One region of the Pseudorhodoferax sp. genome, then DNA from elsewhere that is predicted to be linked to it. Evidence: predicted binding sites of a transcription regulator. Region 1 holds the regulator's gene; each other region holds the start of a gene.

The links. The regulator FNR, encoded in region 1, switches genes on or off when oxygen is low (the NO sensors DNR and NnrR bind a similar motif). The targets are predictions, from matches to a motif close to TTGATNNNNATCAA.
Region 2: the regulator FNR is predicted to act here: its motif matches at 1,047-1,060, upstream of QM782_RS04915 (OmpW/AlkL family protein).
Region 3: the regulator FNR is predicted to act here: its motif matches at 852-865, upstream of QM782_RS00885 (PHA/PHB synthase family protein).

Annotation. Positions count from the first base shown of each region.
Region 1 is NZ_JASGJZ010000001.1:3,967,863-3,970,120, reverse strand. It holds gene hemN (oxygen-independent coproporphyrinogen III oxidase) at 1-956, opposite strand, end outside; gene fnr (fumarate/nitrate reduction transcriptional regulator Fnr) at 1,070-1,789, shown strand; gene QM782_RS18595 (hypothetical protein) at 1,767-2,036, opposite strand; gene QM782_RS18590 (nitrogen fixation protein FixH) at 2,055-2,258, opposite strand, start outside.
Region 2 is NZ_JASGJZ010000001.1:1,027,437-1,029,694, forward strand. It holds gene QM782_RS04910 (tetratricopeptide repeat protein) at 1-384, shown strand, start outside; gene QM782_RS04915 (OmpW/AlkL family protein) at 372-971, opposite strand; gene metF (methylenetetrahydrofolate reductase [NAD(P)H]) at 1,136-1,975, opposite strand; gene QM782_RS04925 (TlyA family RNA methyltransferase) at 1,972-2,258, opposite strand, start outside.
Region 3 is NZ_JASGJZ010000001.1:183,306-185,563, forward strand. It holds gene QM782_RS00880 (HAD-IC family P-type ATPase) at 1-767, opposite strand, end outside; gene QM782_RS00885 (PHA/PHB synthase family protein) at 900-2,258, shown strand, end outside.

The DNA.
Region 1 (2,258 bases):
CGGCCCTGGCGCTTGGCCACGGCCAGCGGATCGTCGGGCAGCGCGAAGTGGTCCATGCCGACGTAGACGTAGCCGGCCTGCTGGAAGCGCGCCAGCGCCGCGCCCAGCATGGCCAGCCGGGCCGGGCCGTCGGGCAGCTGCTCGGCATGGATGCGCCGCTGCGGCTTGAAGCGCTCGGGCAGGTGCGCGTAGCCGTACAGCGCGATGCGCTCGGGCCGCAGCGCGACCACCTGCTCCAGCGTGCGCGCGAAGGAGGCCGGCGTCTGCTGCGGCAGGCCGTAGATCAGGTCCACGTTCATGGACTCGAAGCCGGCCCCGCGCGCGGCGCGCACCAGCGCCTCGACCTGCTCGAACGGCTGCACCCGGTGCACGGCCTTCTGCACGGCCGGGTCGAAGTCCTGCACGCCGAAGGACAGGCGGTTGAAGCCGAGCGCGGCCAGCCGCTCCAGCCGCGCGGCGTCGACGGTGCGCGGATCGACCTCGATCGCGCACTCGGCGCCGGGCGCCAGCGCGAACCGGCGGCGCAGCGCGTCCATCAGGCGCGCCAGTTCCGCGTCGTCCAGGAAGGTCGGGCTGCCGCCGCCCAGGTGCAGCTGCGATACTGGCTGGCCCGCGCCCAGCGCAGCGACGACGAGCTCGATCTCGCGCTCCAGATAGTCCAGGTAGGGCCCGGCCTTCTCGTGGCGCCGGGTGATGATCTTGTTGCAGGCGCAGTAGTAGCACAGCGATTCGCAGAACGGAACGTGTACGTACAGCGACAGCGGCAGGGCCTGCCCCGCCCCGCCGTTGCACCGCTGCTGCAAGGCCTGCGCCAGGTCCTGCGGGCCGAAGGCCTCGACGAAGCGGTCGGCCGTCGGATAGGAGGTGTAGCGCGGCCCGGGCCGGTCGAAGCGCCGCAGCACGTCCTCGGGAACCTGGCAGGCTGGAACGGCAAGGGAAGCCATCGTCGTCGTCATGGGAAATCCTCAGGCTGCCACTGTGCCGCGGTAGAACAATCCCGTGCTTGACCATGATCAAGCGCCGTCACAATCGGTTTTGAGACAATTTGCGCTAGGTCAGAAAGGACGCCATGAACCCACTCGCCGTCAAAGTCGCCTGTTCCAACTGCAATCTGCGCGAACTGTGCATGCCGATGCAGCTGGACCAGCAGGAGCTCGCGCGCATCGACGAGGTCGTCGCCACGCGCCGCTCCATCAAGCGCGGCGGGACGCTGTTCCACAACGGCGAGAAGTTCAGCTCGCTCTACGCGATCCGCACCGGCTTCTTCAAGACCACGGTGGCCACGGCCGACGGGCGCGAACAGGTCACCGGCTTCCAGATGGCCGGCGAGATCATCGGCCTGGACGGCATCGTCAACGACCGGCACAGCTGCGACGCCGTGGCGCTGGAGGATGCCGAGGTCTGCGTGATGCCGTTCGACCGGCTGGAAGAGCTCTCGCGCGAGGTCAACGCGCTGCAGCACCACGTGCACAAGATCATGAGCCGCGAGATCGTGCGCGAGCACGGCGTGATGCTGCTGCTGGGCAGCATGCGCGCCGAGGAGCGCGTGGCGGCCTTCCTGCTGAACCTGGTCAAGCGCCTGCACGCGCGCGGCTTCTCGCGCAGCGAGCTGATCCTGCGCATGACGCGCGAGGAGATCGGCAGCTACCTGGGCCTGAAGCTGGAGACCGTGAGCCGCACCTTCTCCAAGTTCGTCGACGAGGGCATCGTCGAGGTCAAGCAGCGGCACCTGCGCATCCGCGATGCCGATGCGCTGCAGCGCATCGTCAATCCACAGGTCTGCCATTGAGCCGCGCCGCGCCGCGGTTGAGCTCCGCCGGCGTCAGCGCCAGCAGCGCCGTCATCGCGCAGGCGCCCATGCACACCAGCCAGAAGCCGAAGAAGGTGGCGGTGTAGACGGCCATCGGCGACCATTCCAGCGCGCGGCCCAACCAGTGCAGGTCGTGCGGGTCGATCAGCGCGAACACCAGCATCTCCAGCACGCCCGCGGCCAGGAAGGCCGGCCAGGCGATCCACATCAGGCGTTGTCCCCACATGGCGGCGGCCCCTGCCCTTCAGCGCGCGGCCGGCACGCCGCCGGTGGCCGCGTGGTTGCGGCCCTGCATGGCCGGCTGGTGGTCGAACGACTGCTCGGCGGCCTGCGCCGCGGCGGGGTCCTGGACCACCGGGTCGGCGCCCTGGAACGCGATCACGGCCGTCACGATGCCGGCCACCACGACCGCCGCCGGCCCGGCGATGACCATCCAGACCATGCCGTG
Region 2 (2,258 bases), 2.9 Mb from region 1:
TACGGCCTGGCACGCGCCGGCCGGCCCGAGGCGGACGTGCTGCTGGCCGATCTCGCCCGCCATGCGCAACAGGCGCCGCAGGAGGCCTGGCGCAGCGTCGCGCTACCGGCCGCGCAAGGCCTGCTGGCGCATGCGCGTGGCGACCACGCCACGGCCGCGCGGACCCTGGCCCTGGCGCTGCCGCGCCTGCGCGAGATCGGCGGCAGCCATGCGCAGCGCGACCTGTTCCAGCAGCTGTACCTCGATGCGCTGGCCCGAAGCGGCCAGCTCGCCGAGGCCCAGCACCTGTTGCAGCAGCAGGCGCGGCTGCAGCCGGCCTCGCGCCGGCTGGACCGCCAGGCCCGGGCCGTGGCCCAGGCCCTGGGGATCGGTCAGAACCGGTAGCCCAGGCCGACGCCGATCAGCACCGGATCGACGTCGAAGCTGCCGATCTTCTGGCCGGCGGCCTTCACGTCGGTGCCGATCCAGACCTTCTTCACGTCGATGTTCAGCGACAGGCCCTTGTACGGCAGCGGGATGTCCACGCCCACCTGCAGCGCGCCGCCGAAGCTGTTCTTGTCGATGCTCACGCCGGCCGGCAGGTGCACCGAGCTGAAGCGCGTGTAGTTGATGCCGGCGCCCACGTAGGGGCGGATCTGGCCGGTCGGGTTGAAGTGGTACTGCGCCGTCAGCGTAGGCGGCAGGTGGCGCAGCGTGCCGATCGTGGCGCCGCCGGCGCGCAGGTCGTGCTTCTGCGGGTAGGTCAGGATCAACTCGGCCGCGATGTTCGGCGTGAAGAAGTAGCTGATGTCGACTTCCGGGATCCACTTGTCGTTGACCGACAGGCCGAGGCCGGTGCTGTCGTGGTTGGCACTGTCGAGATGGACGGCGCGCGCGCGCACCTGCCACGGGCCCTGGGCCGCGGTCTGCGCGACGGCGGCGCCAGCCGCCAGCATGCCCAGCACGGCGGCGGCGATCACTTGCTTCTTCATGGTCTTGCTCTCTTGGATGTCTGCTCTGTGGGGATGTCCCATGGCCGATTACAGAGGCGCGGACCACGGCCGCGTTTGAGCCCGGTCAAGCACGGCCGGCCGGTGCCGGGCGGCTGCAGCGGGTTTGCGCTGGGTCAAATCCCGGTGTCGCGTCTACGCGACGATCACAGGCCCAGCCGGTCGCACAGCGCCAGCGTCGCGGCCGACTGGTTCATCGTGTAGAAGTGCAGCGCCGGGGCGCCGCCGGCGCGCAGGCGCTCGCACAGGCCGGCCACCACGTCCAGCCCGAAGGCCTTGATCGCCGCCGTGTCGTCGCCGAAGGCCTGCAGCCGCAGCCGGATCCAGCGCGGGATCTCGGCACCGCAGGCGTCGGAAAAGCGCATCAGCTGCGTCGAGCTCGTGATCGGCATGATGCCCGGCACGATCGGCAGGTCCAGCCCCTGGCGCTGGCACTCGTCGCGGAAGCGGAAGAACGCGTCGGCGTTGTAGAAGTACTGCGTGATCGCGCCGTCGGCGCCGGCGCGCGCCTTGGCCGCGAAGGCCGCGAAGTCGGCCTCGGGCGAACGTGCCTGGGGGTGCACCTCGGGATAGGCCGCCACCTCGATGTGGAAGGCGTCGCCGGTCTCGGCGCGGATGAAGGCCACCAGGTCGCTGGCGTACTGGAACGCGCCGCCGGCGCCGTAGCCGCTGGGCAGGTCGCCGCGCAGCGCCACCAGGCGCCTGACGCCCATGGCGCGCAGCTCGGCCAGCTGCGCGCGCACGCTCTCGCGCGTGGCGCCGATGCACGAGAAGTGCGAGGCCGCGTCCACGCCCTCGGCCAGGATCTCGGCCACGGCGCCGAAGGTGCCCTGCTGCGTGGAGCCGCCGGCCCCGTAGGTCACCGAGCAGAACTGCGGCCGGCGCGCGTACAGCGCCTGGCGCACCGTGCGCAGCTTGGCGACGCCCTCGGGCGTCTTGGGCGGAAAGAACTCAAAGCTCACGGGGAGCGGGTTCGCGCTTGTCATGTTGTCCTCAACACCATCAGGAATTCGCGGTTGCCATCGCCGCCCAGGATCGGGCTGTCGTACCAGCCGGCGACCGCCAGGCCCAGCGCACCGGCGCAGGCGCGCAGCTTGTCCTGCACCTCGCCGTAGGCGGCGGCATCGCGCACGATGCCGCCCTTGCCGATGCGGCCGGGCTGCAGCTCGAACTGCGGCTTGGCCAGCAGCAGCATCGTGCCGCCGGCCGCCAGCAGCGGCGCCAGCGCCGGCAGCACCAGCGTCAGCGAGATGAAGGACAGGTCGCCGA
Region 3 (2,258 bases), 3.8 Mb from region 1:
CGCCGGCCGAAGGCGTCGATCTTGCGCAGCAGCGGCGTGGTCAGCGGCTGCACCCCGCCCAGCAGGCTGCTGATGCGGCCGATCTCGGTGTGCACGCCGGTGGCCACCACCGTTCCCAGGCCCTGCCCGGCCGCCACCAGCGTGCCGGAATAGGCCATGCCGTCGCGGTCGCCCAGCGCCGCCCGGGCGTCGACGGCGGCCTCGGACTTGGTGCTGGCCACGGACTCGCCGGTCAGGATGGCCTCGTCCACCAGCAGGCCGCGCGCGCGCAGCAGGCGCAGGTCGGCCGGCACGCGGTCGCCGGCCTCCAGCAGCACCACGTCGCCCGGCACCAGGCCGGCCACCGGCACGGCCAGGCGCCGGCCCTCGCGCAGCACGCGCGCGCTGGGCGCCAGCATCGCGCGCAGCGCATCCAGCGCCTGCTCGGCCTTGCCCTCCTGCACGAAGCCGACGATGGCGTTGACCAGCACCACGCCGACGATCACGCTGGCGTCGACCCAGTGGCCCAGCACCGCCGCCACCACCGCCGCGGACAGCAGGAACAGGATCAGCGCGTTGTTGAACTGCGCCAGGAAGCGCCGGAACGGGTGCACGCGCGGCGGCGCCGGCAGCTCGTTCGGGCCGTGGCGGGCCAGCCGCGCGGCGGCCTCGGCAGCGGTCAGGCCCTCGCGGCGGCTGTCGAGCCGCTGCAGGACGTCGTCGGCCGGCAGGGCATGCCAGTCGCTGGCGGCCGGCTCGGCCGCGGGGGAAGAAACATCGGTCGCCATGGCGTCAATGGAACACAGCCGCGTCACGGAATGAGCGAATTCAGCGCGCTAGACTGGGGATATTCGCTCGAATATCGTGCTCCCTTGACTTGCATCAATCGTGGCGCCCACCGCGCCGCGACAGTTCCCGCCATGTCCCTGCCCAACGCGCCTGCTCCGACCCAACAGCTCGACACCCTGGTCCACGCCGCCCTCGCCCGCATGAGCGGCTCGCTCTCGCCCACGTCGGCCCTGCTGGCCTGGCAGGACTGGGTGGCCCACCTGGCCGGCTCGCCCGGCCGCCAGATGGCGCTGGCCAGCCTGGCCGCCACGCAGGCCCAGGCGCTGGCCTGGTACCTGGCCGAGGCGCTGAGCACGCGCCCCGGCGACGCACGCGCGCTGGTGGCGCCGCCGGCGCAGGACCGCCGCTTCGCCGCGCCCGAATGGCGCCAGTGGCCATTCAACCTGTGGCACCAGTCCTTCCTGCTGGTGGAGCAGTGGTGGGATGCCGCCACGCACGGCGTGCCGGGCGTGGACCCGCACCACGAGCGCGTCGTCGCGTTCTGGGCGCGCCAGTGGCTGGACATGTGCTCGCCCGGCAACCGCATCGCCACCAACCCGCTGGTGATCAAGGCGACGCTGGCCGAGGGCGGCGCCAACCTCGTGCGCGGCACCCAGCACCTGCTCACCGACCTGGCCCAGGCCGCCACCGGCGAGGCGCTGGCCGCGCCGGGCGGCTTCGCGGTCGGGCGCGACCTGGCCGCCACGCCCGGCAAGGTGGTGCTGCGCAACCGGGTCATGGAGCTGATCCAGTACCAGCCGACCACCGCCGAGGTGCACCCCGAGCCGGTGCTGCTGGTGCCGGCCTGGATCATGAAGTACTACATCCTGGACCTCTCGCCGCACGATTCGCTGGTCAAGTACCTGCTGGACCAGGGCCACACCGTGTTCTGCATCTCCTGGAAGAACCCGGGCGAGGCCGAGCGCGACCTGGGCATGGACGACTACCTGCGCGACGGCTTCTTCGCCGCGCTCGACGCCGTGAACGCGATCTGCCCGCAGCGCCAGGTGCACGCCACCGGCTACTGCCTGGGCGGCACGCTGCTGGCCATCGCGGCCGCAGCCATGGCGCGCGACGGCGACGCGCGGCTGGCCAGCGTCAGCCTGTTCGCCGCGCAGACCGACTTCAGCGAGCCCGGCGAGCTGGCCCTGTTCATCGACGAGAGCCAGGTCAGCCTGCTGGAGGCGCAGATGGCCGCCACCGGCTACCTCAAGGCCAGCCAGATGGCCGGCGCGTTCCAGATGCTGCGCTCCTACGACCTGCTGTGGTCGCGCCTGGTGCACGACTACCTGCTCGGCGAGCGCGCCAGCATGAACGACCTGATGGCCTGGAACGCCGACGCCACGCGCATGCCCGCGCGCATGCATTCCGAGTACCTGCGCCGCCTGTTCCTGAACGACGACCTGAGCGAGGGCCGCTACCCGGTGAACGGCCGCCCGGTGGCGCTGAGT